One region of the Pseudoalteromonas porphyrae genome, then DNA from elsewhere that is predicted to be linked to it. Evidence: predicted binding sites of a transcription regulator. Region 1 holds the regulator's gene; each other region holds the start of a gene.

Region 1 (5,339 bases):
CGCCGAATTTTAGAGCAACGAATTGATATTCACAGTACTTTAATTAGTCACGTAATGACCCGTTCTTGCACAACAGCTACAGCCGATATGCTAGCAGCCGAAGCGCTTAATATCATGGAGAATAAACGCATTAATGGCTTAATTGTCATTGATGAAAATCACCACCCTATTGGCGCACTTAACATGCAAGATTTGCTAAAAGCAGGAGTTTTATAATGCAATTTGCAGACTTATACCAACCACTTTCAGACGATGCGCAAACCCGCGCCAAAAAAGTTAAATTACTTATTTGTGATATTGACGGGGTATTCTCTGATGGCCGTATTTATCTTGGTAACCAAGGTGAAGAACTAAAAGCCTTCAATACTAAAGACGGTTTTGGTATCAAAGCGCTTATCAATAGTGGTTTTGAAGTAGCCGTGATCACAGGCCGCCATTCACAGATAGTTCAGCAACGAATGACTAGCCTAACTGTACCGCATATCTACCAAGGCCAAGAAAACAAGTTGCACGCTTATCAAGAGCTAAAAGATAAACTCCAGTTAAGTGACGAACAAATTGCCTATATCGGCGATGACGGTCCTGATTTACCGGTCATGGAACTGGTTGGCTTTGCAGTTGCTGTAAATGACGCACACCCGCTAATTAAGCGACTATCACATTACACAACAATGCTACCCGGTGGCTTTGGTGCAGTACGCGAGCTAACCGACTTATTAATGCTAGTTAATGGAAAATCATTGACCAGTGAAGGGACTAGCTCATGAATAGTGCGCGTTTAATATTAAGCGTATTATTTATAGGTTTTATGGCGTGGTTGTGGCTCCCGTACTTTAGCCAAACAACGACCACGGTAAAAAATCAAGAAGATGTGATAGCAAAACCTGATTATACCGCGGTCGAATTAAAGCAAACCGCATTTGATGAGCAAGGTAAAATTAGCCACAAAGTAACCGCAGCAAAAATGGAACTTTATCAGCAGTTAGGATTTACTTACTTTGAAAAGCCTATTTTTACTTTATATAATCAACAGCAAACGTGGCAAATCAATGCGCAAGAAGCCACATTATATGAAAATAACCAGTTGATTTTAGAAGGCAATGTTGTTGCTAAAAATCTCACAAACAACGCAATGATTAAGCATATTAATGCCGATAATATCTTGGTTGATATTGAACAACAAACCATGAGTTCAGAACAGCCTGTTGAATTAATCGGACCAAATTTAAAGACCACCGGACGCGGCCTTAGAGCCGACTTAAAAGCCGAAGTGGTAGAACTTATTAACCATACGCGAACCATATATTATGACCAATAAATTTGCTCACTTACTTGTAATACCTAGCTTGTTCATTGCCCTTTCAAGCTTTGCTGAAGGTACTCTTCCACTTGCAGACCAAGTATCGATAAGCGCTGATAAACAGCTTGCACAGCTGAAAAAAAATGTCGGTATTTTTGAAAAAAACGTAGAGATAATCCATGGTAATCGTCGTATCACAGCTGATCACCTAGAAGTGCACAAACGTGAAGATTTAGGTGATAATAAGCAGCTGCTTGTTGCCACTGGAAGCCCTGCATACTTTGAAGAAAAACAAACAGATGGCACAATTATGAGCGCCAGCGCCAATGAGGTTCGTTACGATGTTGATAAACGCTATTTAACTTTAATCGGTAACGCCCAAGTCACTCAAGCAGGTCAAAAGATTAATGCCAAAAGTATTACATACGACATGGACCAACAATTAATTAGCGCTGAAAAAGATGAAAATTCAGACGAACGAGTGCATACAATATTAGTCCCAGTAAACACTAAAAAAGATAACGAAAAAGGTCAGCCATGAGCACATTAAAAGCTGAGTTTTTAGCAAAAAGTTATAAAGGCCGCCAAGTCGTAAAAAATGTAGGCTTAGAAGTCAGCGCTGGTAGCATTGTTGGCTTACTTGGCCCTAATGGCGCAGGCAAAACCACCACTTTTTACATGATTGTAGGATTAGTGCCAAGCGACAAAGGTAAAATAAGCATAGATGATAACGACATCACCTTATTGCCAATGCACAGCCGTGCACGTTTAGGGATTGGCTATTTACCGCAAGAATCTTCGATATTTCGCAAACTGACCGTTTACCAAAACCTGATGGCGATACTCGAAACCCGTAAAGAGCTAAATAAACAAGCTCGTGAAGAAGCGCTTGATGGCTTACTTGATGAATTTAGCATTCAGCACATCCGCGATAGTCAAGGTATGGCATTATCTGGTGGTGAACGCCGTCGCGTTGAAATTGCTCGCGCTTTAGCCGCAAACCCTAAATTTATTCTGTTAGATGAGCCTTTTGCTGGCGTTGATCCTATTTCGGTGTTAGATATAAAGAAGATTATTGAACATCTTAAAAACCGTGGGATAGGCGTACTTATTACCGACCACAATGTACGAGAAACCCTTGATGTTTGTGAAAAAGCCTACATAGTTTCTCATGGGGAGTTAATTGCATCAGGCACTCCTGAGCATGTACTTGCCGACCAAACAGTCCGCGACGTTTATTTGGGTGAGCAATTTAGGCTATAAAGCCACGCCCGGCTAAGGTTCTGCTAGACTTAATTATGACAACAATAAAAGGATTGTTAGAGATACATGAGGCAATCACTCCAGCTGCGCATGGGCCAGCAACTTACAATGACACCACAGCTACAACAAGCTATTCGTTTGTTACAGTTGAGCACATTAGATCTTCAACAAGAGATCCAAGAAGCACTAGATAGCAATCCATTACTTGAGGTCGATGAAAATGACTTTGGTGATGAATCAGGTGGTAAGAACGAACAAAAACAAGATACTGATGATCAAACTGTCAGTGCCTCAGCTGATGACACGCCAAGTGAATACGAACAAGAAAGCAGTGAAGCGCTAGCAAAAGATACCGTAAGCGACGAAATGGCGATGGATGTTACATGGGATGAATACATGAGCGCCGCACCAAGCTCTTCATCAGGGCCAATGCCTGAAGATGAATCTATTTATCAAGGCGCTTCATCTGAAACCCTCCACGATCACCTTATGTGGCAACTACAGCTGACTCATTTTAGTCCGACTGACGAAGCTATCGCGATAGCCATTGTCGAAGCGGTTGATGACTCAGGTATTCTTACACTAAGCTGTGAAGACATTGCTGAAAGCCTAAACAAAGGTAATAACGAAGAAGAAATTGAACTTGATGAAGTTCAAGCGGTATTAAAGCGTATTCAGTTATTTGATCCGGTCGGTATTGCTGCACGCAGCCTACCTGAATGTTTATGTATTCAGCTAAATCAATTTGATCCTGCAACGCCTTGGATTGCCGAAACAAAAATGATTTTAACTGATCATATCGATTTATTAGCTAGTCGCGACTATCGTACTTTGATGAAAAAGACTAAGCTAAAGGAAGATGAACTAAAAGAAGTAATGACACTCATCCACAGCCTTAATCCAAAGCCTGCGGATACCATAGTTCGAGAAGAGTCAGAGTACGTTATTCCCGACGTGTCAGTGAAAAAAATTAAAGGCCGCTGGGTGGTAGAGCTCAACCCAGATAGCATGCCAAAAATTAGAGTTAACAGCCAATATGCGGCGATGTCGCGCTCAGTAAAATCGAGCACTGACAGCCAATTTATTCGCTCTCATTTACAAGAAGCTAAATGGTTTATAAAAAGCCTAGAAAGTCGTAATGACACATTACTCAAAGTAACTAACTGCATTGTTAAACAGCAGCAAGGTTTTTTTGAGCATGGCCCCGAGGCTATGCGACCTATGGTATTAAACGATGTTGCTGAAATGGTTGAAATGCATGAATCAACAATCTCCCGGGTAACAACCCAGAAGTACATGCATACACCACGTGGTATTTTTGAGTTAAAGTATTTTTTCTCAAGCCATGTCAGTACCGAAAATGGCGGAGAATGCTCATCGACAGCAATTCGTGCACTCATAAAAAAATTGATTGCAGCAGAAAACTCAGCTAAACCATTGAGTGATAGTAAAATTGCAGATATATTGGCAGAGCAAGGTATCAAAGTAGCTAGACGAACAATAGCAAAGTACCGTGAATCGCTAGCTATTCCACCGTCAAATCAACGTAAAAGCTTGATTTAAGGCGTAAAACCACAAGAAGGAAAATGCTTATGCAACTAAATTTAACTGGTCGTCACGTAGAAATTACTGATTCATTAAGAGACTATGTAAACAATAAGTTTGCGAAGCTTGAGAGGCATTTTGATCACATCAACAATGTCCATGTTATTCTTGACGTAGAAAAGCTCAACCAAAAAGCAGAAGCAACATTACATGTCAGTGGCGCAGAGCTATTTGCCTCAACGCAGCACCAGGACATGTATGCCGCGATTGACGGGCTCATCGATAAACTCGACCGTCAAGTTATCAAACACAAAGAGAAGCACGCTCGACACTAACACTATGAAACTAAGTTCACTTACTTGTCAGGACTGCAGTAAAGCTGCGGTCCTTTTTAATAGCAAAAAACGTATCCTCGAATTTATCAGCCAATTGGCTCATGAACGGCTTCCTCACTTATCACAACAAGACATATTGAGTGCTCTATTAAATAGAGAAAAATTAGGTAGTACAGGTATTGGCCGTGGTATCGCGATCCCGCATGGTCGCATGAGTGGCGCACAAGAACCACTCGCTTTAATTTTAGTAAGCGAACAACCAATCAATTTTGATGCCATTGATAATCGCCCCGTCGATATTTTTGTTGCACTCATCGTACCTGACGGTGACAGTGAACTTCATTTAAAGACGTTGGCTACAATTGCTGATAAACTCAACGACAAAGAGTTTTGTAAACAAATACGTAGCGCAAAAACAGACCAAGATCTATATCAAGTAATTGTTGAACAGTCGTAGTTAAAAGAAGGAGAGTTTACATGGAATTAATTATCATCAGTGGGCGCTCAGGGTCAGGTAAATCTGTCGCTTTGCGTGTATTAGAAGACCTTGGCTATTATTGTGTTGATAATATCCCTGTAAACTTATTACCGTCGTTAGTGCGTAGTGTATCTGATAACTACGATAAGATTGCCGTCAGTATTGATGTGCGTAACTTACCCAAAGAACAGCAAGAGTTTAATGATATCCTTGAGTATCTTCCGGGGTTTGCAAACCCAACTCTATTTTATCTAGACAGTGACGACCAAACGCTCATTAAGCGCTTTTCTGAAACACGCCGTTTACACCCACTTTCTTTAGATTCATTGCCACTTGATTTAGCCATTAAACAAGAAAAAGTGCTATTAGATGTACTCATTACCCGCGCCGACTTTATTCTTGATACAACCGATTTAAG
Region 2 (5,339 bases), on a different contig from region 1:
TCGCAAGACGGCGAAGTATCTGTACGTGTTGCAGGGCAGGCTGAGAATGTCGTGATTGGGCAGCTAACAATTAGTGATTTTATTAATCCATCGGGTTTAGAGCCTGTTGGTCAAAACTTATATACAGAGACTGCCGTCAGTGGTGCTCCAGTGCAAGGTAATCCAGGTCTAGAAGGCTTAGGTTCTGTGGTACAAGGCGCATTAGAAACGTCTAATGTTAATGTGACCGAAGAATTGGTTAACTTGATTGAGACGCAGCGTATTTATGAAATGAACTCAAAAGTTATTTCAGCTGTGGATGAAATGATGAGTTATATCAATCAGCAACTTTAATGATTAGGGGCAAAGTGATGCGTAATTTTACCATAACCTTAACGGGTGTATTATTTTTAAGTGGCTGTATGACAAGCCAAAATACTGATGTGGTTCAGGATGACCCTTACTATGCGCCTATGTATCCAGAGCCTGCAACAGAGCAAGTTGTAGCGACAGGTTCACTATTTGATAGTTATTTATCGAATGATCTTTATTCAGATAAAAAAGCACTGCGCACAGGCGATATTATTACGGTGAAACTGCAAGAGTCAACACAGTCATCAAAAGCTGCAAAAACTCAAACTGATAAAACAAGTGACGCAAGTCTTGATCCTGTTGTTGGGTTAGGGGGGTTGCCGGTTAATATTGGTGGCGATAGCATTCAATTTGGCATTGGCAGTGGCTCGTCTTTTAATGGCGATTTAAAATCAAACCAATCAAATAGTTTATTTGGTGATATTTCAGTAAACGTAATGCGTGTGTTACCAAATGGAAATTTAGTGATTCGTGGTGAAAAGTGGCTGACGTTGAATACAGGTGAAGAGTTTATTCGACTCGAAGGGCTTGTGCGTCCACAAGATGTTACTGCAGATAATACAGTTACCTCTAATCGCATTGCTAATGCGAGAATTCAATATTCAGGCAAAGGGCAATTACAAGAGTCTCAAAGTGCGGGTTGGTTAACGCAGTTCTTCAGTAGTGCACTGTTCCCTTTTTAAAGGATCGTTATTATGAATGGCTTTAAAGTATTAATTACTCTTTGCTTATTAGGTTGGCACGCCAATGTTTTTGCAGAGCGTATTAAAGATGTATCAATGGTTGAAGGTGTTCGTTCAAATCAACTCGTAGGGTATGGTTTGGTTGTAGGTTTACCTGGCACTGGTGAGCAAAGCAGATTCACTGAACAAAGCTTTAAAGGTATGTTAAATAGTTTTGGTATTACATTACCAGCTACTTTAAAACCAAAAATTAAAAATGTGGCTGCTGTTGCAGTCCATGCAGAATTGCCCGCATTTAGAAAACCAGGACAAAGAATTGATATTACCGTTTCTTCAATTGGCAGCGCGGGTAGTTTACGTGGTGGTACCTTAATTCAAACCTTTCTAAAAGGGGTTGATGGTAATACGTATGCAATAGCGCAAGGGAGTTTAATTGTTGGTGGACTTGGCGCTGAAGGGGCCGATGGTAGCCGTGTTGTTATAAATACACCCACAGTGGGGCGTATTCCAAATGGTGCGACGGTGGAGCGTGCGATTAAAAGCCCTTTTATGCAAGGCGACTACATTACATTTAATTTAAATCGCCCTGACTTTACAACGGCAAAACGTTTAGAGCAGGTGATAAATGATCTGGTCGGGCCAAATAGCGCAACAGCGATAGATGCCGCATCAATACGTGTAATTGCTCCAAGAGATGCATCGCAACGTGTTTCTTACTTATCAACACTTGAAAATTTAGAGTTTAAGCCTGCTGATACCGCCGCAAAAATCATTGTTAATTCGCGCACTGGTACGATTGTGATTGGCAAAAATGTAAAATTACAACCTGCGGCAATTACTCATGGTGGTTTAACGGTAACAATTGCAGAGCAGCAAAATGTGGCGCAGCCAAATCCACTGGCTGAAGGGGAAACGGTCGTTACTAATCAAAGTATAATAGATGTGAACGAAGATGATTCGCGTGCTTTTGTTTTTAATCCAGGTGTAAGCCTTGATGACTTAGTGCGTGCTATTAATGAAGTGGGCGCAGCACCTGGTGATTTAATGGCCATTTTAGAAGCACTAAAAGAAGCAGGGGCAATAAATGGACAGCTTGTTGTGATTTAACATGTGATCTATTAGCGACATTCACGAATGTCTACATTACCGCCTTCGCGACATTGTAGACATTTGTTTACTGGATAAAAAATCTAGCCGAGGCTAACTTTACTTTGTAACCACCTAGCATACTTGTTTTACTTTCACGCCAACACGCCAACACGCCAACACGCCAACACGCCAACACGCCAACACGCCAACACGCCAACACGCCAACATGATATTTGGCTCAATTATTGCATTGTTAGTAGTATTATTAACTATTGTGTCAAATTGCTGATGGATACTAATCATCTCGATAAACAAAACTTCTTTGATTTAGGGAATCTTGACTCACTGCGTCAAGAGGCCTTAAAGGGCGGGGCTTCGCCTGAAGCGTCTAAAGAAGCGCTGAAAAAAGCAGCGGCACAATTTGAATCTATCTTTACGCAAATGTTACTTAAAAGTATGCGCAAAGCAAATGAAGCCTTTGAGGATAAAGAAAGTCCATTTAATTCAAGCGGTGTAAAGTTCTTTGAAGAAATGCATGACCAGCAACTATCCGTTGAGCTTTCTTCAAAAGGCTCGCTAGGTTTGGCTGATATTATTGTTCAACAACTCTCCCCAGATACTAAAAACTTTATGCCAGGGTCTGTACTGCGCTCAGTTAATGAGTTTTCAAGTGATAACCGTGCAAACGGTAAAAGTACTGATGCTAGCGTTGACTCAGCCTCTGCCAGTAAAGCGCAAAAGCAGCAAAAACCACAGTTTGAAAATGCTGAAGAGTTTATCTCAAGTGTGTGGGAGCACGCTAAAACAGCCGCAGAAAAAATAGGGTTAAACCCAGCTGTAATGGTTGCACAAGCTGCACTTGAGACTGGCTGGGGGAAACACATTATTAATAAAAGTGATGGTAATAGCTCATTTAATTTATTCAATATTAAGTCAGATAGAAGCTGGCAAGGTGATAAAGCCAGTAAAGTTACACTTGAATTTGAAGAAGGTATGCCTGTTAAAAAACAGGCTAGCTTTAGAGCCTATGACTCAATCAAAGACAGTGTAAATGACTTTGTTGAATTTTTGACGCAAAACCCACGTTATCAAGAAGCCTTACAAAATACCGCAAAACCTGCCGCTTTTTTAGATTCATTACAAAAAGCGGGGTATGCAACCGACCCCAATTATGCCGATAAAATTAAGCAGGTACTTAATCGCACTGAGCTTAAAACATTGGCGGCAACATTGGTTCGCCAAGGAGTAAATTAAAATGTCGTTTAATTTGTTAGACATTGCTAATTCTGGTGTACGTGCTAATACAGAATTACTGCAAACGACCAGCAAGAATATTGCCAATGTAAATACAGTGGGCTATGTGCGCGAGCGTACAGAGCACATGACTATGATCGATAATCAAGTTGGTCGTGGTGATACGTACAGATTACTTAATGAGTTCGCACAAAAACAACTAAATCGCGATACTTCAAATAAAGCATTCTTTGATCAATTTGTTAGCGAAGCTGGCCGAGTAGATACATTATTCTCTCAAGAGTCTAATAGCTTATCTACCAGTATAAACTCCCTTTTTAATAATGTGCAGGAGAGTTTAAATCAGCCCTCTTCAACGGTTGCCCGCTCGCTAGTAATGACTGATGCGCAAAATTTAATTAGTCAAATGGAGCGTTTATCTGGGATCGTATTTGATCAAAAAAATATTGTGAACGAGCAGCTTGAAATATTTTCTGGGGAAGCGAATACGTTAGTACAGAATATCAGCAAGCTTAACAAACAAGTCGCAGCTGTTAATGGGACGCGAAATGCTGCTGATGCAAGTTCCATGTTTAACGAACGTGATCAAGCAATACGCGAGTTATCAGAGTTGGTTGATATTGAAACGTTAGACGGCCCTAATGGTGAAAAACTGGTGTTTATGGGCACAGGAGAAGCACTTGTAATGCAAAGTGGTTCATTTAATTTATTTTCAATGCGCGGTGACCCTGATCCTAACTTTAAAGAACTTCACCTAGATATAAACGACGGCAAAGCTGTGCCGCTTGAAGTTGATGTAGGTAAACTAAAAGGTAAAATTGGTGGACTGCTGGCATTTCGTGATGATGTATTAGTACCAGCACAAAACCAGTTAGGGCAAATGGGACTTGCGATTGCAGATGCATTTAATCAGCAAAATAGGCTTGGAATGGATGGTAATGGTGAGCTAGGTGGCGATATTTTTACTATACCTACAACCGGTGGGTTTGCATATCAAGCTAATACAGGTACAGCGGCAATGACTGCCACATTAGAGCCTGGCAAAGGCAGCGAAATACCTGCAAGTGACTTTGTTATTACTTATACCAGTGCAACGACAGTTGAAATTCAGCCTGTTGATAATAAAGGTGAGCCACTCGGCAGTGCCTCTACGGCTAATATTGTTGGCGGTATTGTTGATTCATCAACGATTACCAGTGGTGAATCGTTTGGTTTGCAGATTAATGTCTCTGGTACGGGAAACGTTGATGATCAATTTCAGATAAAACTGAATGCTCAGGCTGCATCTAGCTTAGAAATGGCAACGAATAGGCCAGAAGATTTAGCATTAGCTGCTCCAATTCGTACCGCAAATGATATTAATAACACCAGTGAAGCGAGTATATCTGTAGGTGATGTGACGAGTATTGACTCCGGTGGTTTTACAGCAACACCGCCAGGGCTGACTAATGGTGATGTTAGTTTAGTTAAAACAGCGAATTTAAACGAGTATACAATTACAGACGGCAGCGGTACGAGTACATTTACAATAACGCCACCGGCTGAGAATATTTTAGCTCAAGCAGGCGCTCCGTTTGATGGTTATGGTTTTGATTTTAATATTGAAGGCACGCCAGCAACAGGTGATACCTTTACATTAGAGTTTAATACAGGTGGCTTTGATGATAACCGTAATGGGTTAAAACTAGCTGAGTTACAAAATGGTGAGTTAGTGCGTCAAAATGTTGTCACCACAGCGACAGCAGATAATCATAAGACCTTTAATCAAGCTTATGGGGCTTTAGTAACAGATGTAGGCGTTGTAACTAACCAAGCAAAAACAAATGGTGCAGCCTTTGAAGCGTTAGCAAAGCAATCAGAGGCTTGGTATGAATCATTATCAGGGGTTAATCTTGATGAAGAGGCGGCCAATTTACTGCGCTTTCAGCAATCTTATGCAGCGTCAGCTCAGGTGCTTGCGAC
Region 3 (5,339 bases), on a different contig from region 1:
CCAACCATGTCAGTTACTTCTTCGTCAATTGAGTCAGGGCGCTCACCTAGCATACGTTCCATAATAGTCAGCGCTAAGCTTTCATCAAAGGTAATAGAAAATGAACCTTTAGTTTGCGGGCCTACCATACCTATTAAACCTGAAACATCACCACAGGCAACTTCATCTTTTTTAATTCTAGGCTTACCCGGTTTTAATTCGGTTTGAGCCATTGTACCTAGTACATTTAACAGAGACGTTAAAAAAGGATTGATGAACTCTACATTCATTGTTACTTATCCCTTGAGTTGGCAGTTTATACTGCTGTTATAAATTAAAGTGTAGCGGCTAATTTGAGCTCTGCACTTAATTATTCCTTACATGAACCACAAATACCATGGGCTTCTATTGTTTGCCCTGATACAGTAAATTCGCTTTCGGCGGCAAGACTGTTAAGTTCGTGTGAAATCACAGTTGAGTGTAACTCTTTGACAAAACCGCACTTATCACATATTAAAAGTTGTACAGGATGAATGTGGTCAAAATGATGACACAGCATAAATGCGTTAGTACTTTCAATTTTGTGGATAAAGCCTAGTTCTGCTAAAAAGTCTAATGCACGATATATCGTCGCAGGTTTAGCCCCTGACTCAGTGATTTTAAGTTGTTCTAATAAATCATAAGCCCCAACGCCGCCTTGGGCGCTAGCCAGTAGGCGAAATACTTTTTCACGGATCGGTGTAAATCGGGCGCCACGATTGTCGCATACTTGTTTTGCTTTACTAACGAGTGACTCTATATTCATCATTCTCTTATCCTTACGCTACCGTGATATACTAACATACTGTGTTGTACTTGCAGCGTTTTTATTAGACAGTTTTATTCTAGGAAGTCTAGCAATGAATGAATTATTAGCGATATTTATCTTCTTTTTTGCGGTTATCGATCCAATTGGCACTGTTCCTGTTTTTATTGCTACTACGCGTGGCGACTGTGAGCAGTTTAAGCGTAAAGTAGCTTACAAGGCTGTTGCGGTTTCTGCAGTAGTGTTGTTGTTTTTTGTTCTGGCGGGAGAGCTGCTTTTAAATGCAATCAAAATTCCACTGTCCGCTTTTCAGATTGCAGGTGGTATTGTCCTACTTTTGTTTGCACTATCTATGATTTTTGGTGAAAGTAAGCCTGAAACCGAAATCAAAAGTGTGAGAGATAGTACGGCAACGGCTATATTTCCTTTGGCAATTCCGTCAATTGCTAGCCCTGGGGCAATGCTCGGGGCTGTGCTTATGACACGTAATAATGAGTATACATGGGTCGAACAATCAATTACTTCAGCTGTCATGCTTGCAGTACTTGCGGTGGTGTTAGTTTTATTATTGCTGGCGACTCATGTTCATAAGTTAATAGGTGATAGCGGCGCGAGCATTATTAGTCGGATCATGGGATTGATTCTTACATCAGTTGCCGTTACGAATATATTAGATGGCATTGCTCATTACTTCGGGTTGCAGGTGTTTTCATAAGTTTGTGATCGATGTTTTTTGATTTGAATGCTTAAGATTGATGGAAGCCCTGCATTTATGTAAAATATGGGGCTTTTATTTAGCCTTAATTGTTATTAATTACCTGAGGATTTTACTTTGAATAGACGCTTTTCCGTTGCCCCGATGCTCGATTGGACTGATCGTCATTGCCGTACTTTTCATCGTAAAATGACAAAGCACACAGTGTTGTATACTGAAATGATAACTACTGGTGCTATTTTATTTGGCCGTGGTGATTATCTGCATTTCAATGAGCATGAAGGACCGGTTGCTTTACAGTTGGGCGGGTCAGATCCTAAAGCACTTGCTCAGTGTGCAAAATTAGCCGCAGAGCGTGGTTATGACGAGATTAATCTTAATGTGGGTTGTCCGTCAGATCGTGTTCAAAATGGTCGTTTTGGTGCATGTTTAATGGGTGAACCGCAACTTGTTGCTGATTGCGTAGCTGCAATGAAAGAGCAGGCTAATATCCCTGTTACAGTTAAAACCCGTATAGGTATTGATGAGCAAGATTCGTATGAATTCTTATGTGCTTTAATTGAGGCCAGTCATAATGTTGGTTGTGATGATTTTATTATTCACGCACGAAAAGCGTGGTTAAAAGGCTTAAGCCCTAAAGAAAACCGTGAAGTACCGCCACTTGATTACCCACGTGTTTATCAGCTAAAAAAAGACTACCCGCAATTACATTTAAGTTTAAATGGTGGTGTTAAAACGATTGCTGACAGTCAAGCACACCTTGCTCATGTTGATGGTATTATGATTGGCAGAGAAGCATATAGTAACCCATTTATACTCAGCGAAGTTGATGAAAAGATTTACGGTGACGGTAATTTCACTCAATCACGCCATGATGTAGTGCGTTCAATGTATGATTATATTGAATCTGAGATGCAGCAAGGGGCCAACTTTTGGCATATTGCGCGCCATATGCTGGGTATTTTTCAGGGCCAGCCTGGTGCCCGTGGCTTTCGACGTCATTTATCGGAAAATGGCCACGGAAAACAAGCTGATTTATCAGTGATGGATAAGGCGTTAAGTTTTGTGCCGCAGTAAATCACTAATTTAATACCGTAATTAGTAGATTATAAAAGCCACTTTTTAGTGGCTTTTTTTGATCCTAAATTATGGTTAAAAAGCAACTATTTTAGTTTTTTTAACCATTTCACATTCAGCTTAAAGTCATTTTAAACTGTTCTTTTTTTGTTTAAGTTTTTGATATGGTTTGGTTTTTATTTTATTTAAATAACATGGCACAAGTCTTGGAATCATTAAGTGGTAATCACCCATAATCAACAGGAGAAAGTCATGGGCTTAGTTAATCGTGTAAGTGATCTGATTCAATCAAATATAGTAGCTGCGCTAGATAAAGCAGAAGATCCGCAAAAGCTCTTAAACTTGCTTATTCAAGAAATGCAGCAAGCGCTTGGTGAGTGCCGAGCAACTGCTGCGGCAATTTTGTGTGAAGAAAAAGTATTGAGACGTCAGCAGACAGAAAAACAAAACAGTATTACACAATGGCAGGAAAAAGCGGAAATCGCGGTAAGTAAAGGCCGTGATGATTTGGCGGCTGCGGCTCTCAAAGAAAAGCAGCGAGTAGCGTCTGATTTAGCGGCAATTGAGCCTGAGTTAGTTAAACTGACTGACTCGCTAGAAAAATTGCAAGATGACGCTCAGCGTTTGCAAGAAAAGCTTGGCGCGGCTAAAGCAAAGCAAAGAAGCTTGCTGCAAGTACATAACGTGGTTAATGCCAGAGTGCGTGTAAATCATCAATTAAACAGTGAAAAAGTAGCGCATGCACTTTCACGCTTTGATGTTATTGAGCGTCGTGTTGATGCGATTGAAGCGCAGGTTGAGGCTTATGAAATCACTGATTCGGCTAATCAAAATACAACAGCCGATCAAATTGATGCTTTAGTTAAAAATGATGCACTAGAGCAAGAGCTTGCAGCGTTAAAAATTAAAGTTAAAAAGTCAGCTTAGGAGTGTTGTTATGAATACTTATAATAGTCAAAAACGTTGGTATAAAGACCCATTAAATAAAAAAATATCAGGAGTGTGTAGTGGGTTAGCACGACGATTAGATCTACCTGTGTGGGTTACTCGATTGGTTACTATCTTAATGCTTATTCAGTTTCCATTAGTCATAGGTGCAGGTTATTTAATTGCCCATTGTTGCTTAGAAAGTAAAGTATATTAGGAGAGTGCCATGAAGATTGTTGCAGTTTGTCTATTAATTTTGTTACTTATGACATCAAGTCCATTTGAGATTATGCAGTTTGATTCATGGCAATTACCGCTATGGTTCACCGATCTCAGCTGGATAGGTATTGAGCTCGTAGGCGCACTTTTAGCCGTGCTAGCAGTTATTGTATGTATCGCATTGGTTGGTGTGGGGCTGTTAGGTGCTGGTATTGCAGTCTCTTTAGGATTGCTCATTGCGTTATTATTTGGTTCATTAATGATTGCTTGGCCGTTACTACTCATTGCATTTTTATGTTGGCTTGTTTCTGATAATAAAAAGGTGGCCTAACAACCACCTAAATACTAATTTTACTGACTATTTTTTCACAATTATGCTAAATTTAGTCAATAAAATGATTATCGTAACAAGGATTGAAATGACTCTTAAGCCATTACTTACAGCACTCTCTAGTGCTCTTTTAGGGATTAGCCTATACACCTCACCTGTTATTGCACATGCAGAACACCATCACGATACTGACAGTCATATTGTTGTAAATAACGCACAAGTAAGGGTTTTTCTACCTGCGAGTAAATCGAGTGTCGGTTATTTTAACTTGGTTAATCAGGGCGATAACGCAGTAACACTTACCAAGGCGAGTATTGAAAATTTAGGCCGTGTAGAAGTTCATGAGCACCAACACGTTAATGGCATGATGAAAATGAATAAAGTAGATTCATTAAAAATTAAAGCTCATTCACAAATCGACTTTAAACCGGGCGGTTATCATTTAATGGTATTTGAACCAAAAGAGCCATTAAAAGTAGGGCAAGAACTTAAACTCACGCTATATTTTAGCGACGGTAACCGTGTTTTCACTCAGGCAAAAGTGGTTTCGTTAGAGAGCCAAGCAGAACAAGCTGAGCAGTCTAAACAACACCATATGCATCATTAGGAGGTTAAATGTCACAACACAAAGGGAAAATTATCAGTGCGCTGATACTCGTGTTTATTTTATTTTATGCGACGGCAGTTTATTGGAGCGTTGAACCAGCCCGTATTGACATAATTACACACGCAAAGCAGCAAGCACAACAACGTGGTGAAAAGTTTGTTACAGGTTATACAACCACAACGTCATTAATTGAAGTTACAAGTACATTATTAAATAAGTCAGGTGGGTATTTATCGAATGATATGATGCCGCCGAGTGTGCTTATGGATAATATGCCAGCGTGGGAGTATGGTGCATTAGAAATGAGCCGCGATTTAGCGCTCTCAATGCGTAAAGATTTTAGTCGTTCGCAGTCACAATCAACAGAGCATGAAGCATTAAAAAAAGCGCAACCACAATTTAATATTAGCTCTGAAGCGTGGGCATGGCCAAGCGCAGAAAGCGAATACCAAAAAGGGATCGACTTTTTATTGGTCTACCGTTCACAAATTGCAGATCAAAATGCGCGTGAAAGCCAGTTTTATTCTCGCGCTGATAACTTAAGAGGCTGGTTAAAAGAAGCTGAAAAACGTTTAGGTAGTTTAAGCCAACGTTTAAGTGCAAGTGTTGGGCAAGAGCGTTTAAATACAGATTTAGCCGGAGATAAAGAGGCACATCAAGCAACGTATGCTCCGTTACA

The links. The regulator sigma-54, encoded in region 1, starts transcription at its own class of promoters, with help from an activator protein. The targets are predictions, from matches to a motif close to GTTGGCACGNNNNTNGNNT.
Region 2: the regulator sigma-54 is predicted to act here: its motif matches at 2,356-2,374, upstream of flgJ (flagellar assembly peptidoglycan hydrolase FlgJ).
Region 3: the regulator sigma-54 is predicted to act here: its motif matches at 2,770-2,788, upstream of ADS77_RS19245 (PspA/IM30 family protein).

Annotation. Positions count from the first base shown of each region.
Region 1 covers NZ_LHPH01000002.1:75,688-81,026, forward strand. The annotation lists gene ADS77_RS02210 (KpsF/GutQ family sugar-phosphate isomerase) at 1-216, shown strand, start outside; gene kdsC (3-deoxy-manno-octulosonate-8-phosphatase KdsC) at 216-767, shown strand; gene lptC (LPS export ABC transporter periplasmic protein LptC) at 764-1,318, shown strand; gene lptA (lipopolysaccharide transport periplasmic protein LptA) at 1,308-1,841, shown strand; gene lptB (LPS export ABC transporter ATP-binding protein) at 1,838-2,563, shown strand; gene ADS77_RS02235 (RNA polymerase factor sigma-54) at 2,630-4,126, shown strand; gene hpf (ribosome hibernation promoting factor) at 4,156-4,443, shown strand; gene ADS77_RS02245 (PTS sugar transporter subunit IIA) at 4,448-4,900, shown strand; gene rapZ (RNase adapter RapZ) at 4,921-5,339, shown strand, end outside.
Region 2 covers NZ_LHPH01000007.1:255,060-260,398, forward strand. The annotation lists gene flgG (flagellar basal-body rod protein FlgG) at 1-333, shown strand, start outside; gene flgH (flagellar basal body L-ring protein FlgH) at 351-1,034, shown strand; gene ADS77_RS08190 (flagellar basal body P-ring protein FlgI) at 1,047-2,141, shown strand; gene flgJ (flagellar assembly peptidoglycan hydrolase FlgJ) at 2,412-3,377, shown strand; gene flgK (flagellar hook-associated protein FlgK) at 3,379-5,339, shown strand, end outside.
Region 3 covers NZ_LHPH01000030.1:19,884-25,222, forward strand. The annotation lists gene ADS77_RS19225 (chemotaxis protein CheX) at 1-269, opposite strand, end outside; gene ADS77_RS19230 (transcriptional repressor) at 350-784, opposite strand; gene ADS77_RS19235 (MarC family protein) at 879-1,499, shown strand; gene dusA (tRNA dihydrouridine(20/20a) synthase DusA) at 1,617-2,576, shown strand; gene ADS77_RS19245 (PspA/IM30 family protein) at 2,829-3,503, shown strand; gene ADS77_RS19250 (PspC domain-containing protein) at 3,514-3,720, shown strand; gene ADS77_RS19255 (hypothetical protein) at 3,730-4,053, shown strand; gene ADS77_RS19260 (copper chaperone PCu(A)C) at 4,142-4,660, shown strand; gene ADS77_RS19265 (DUF2333 family protein) at 4,669-5,339, shown strand, end outside.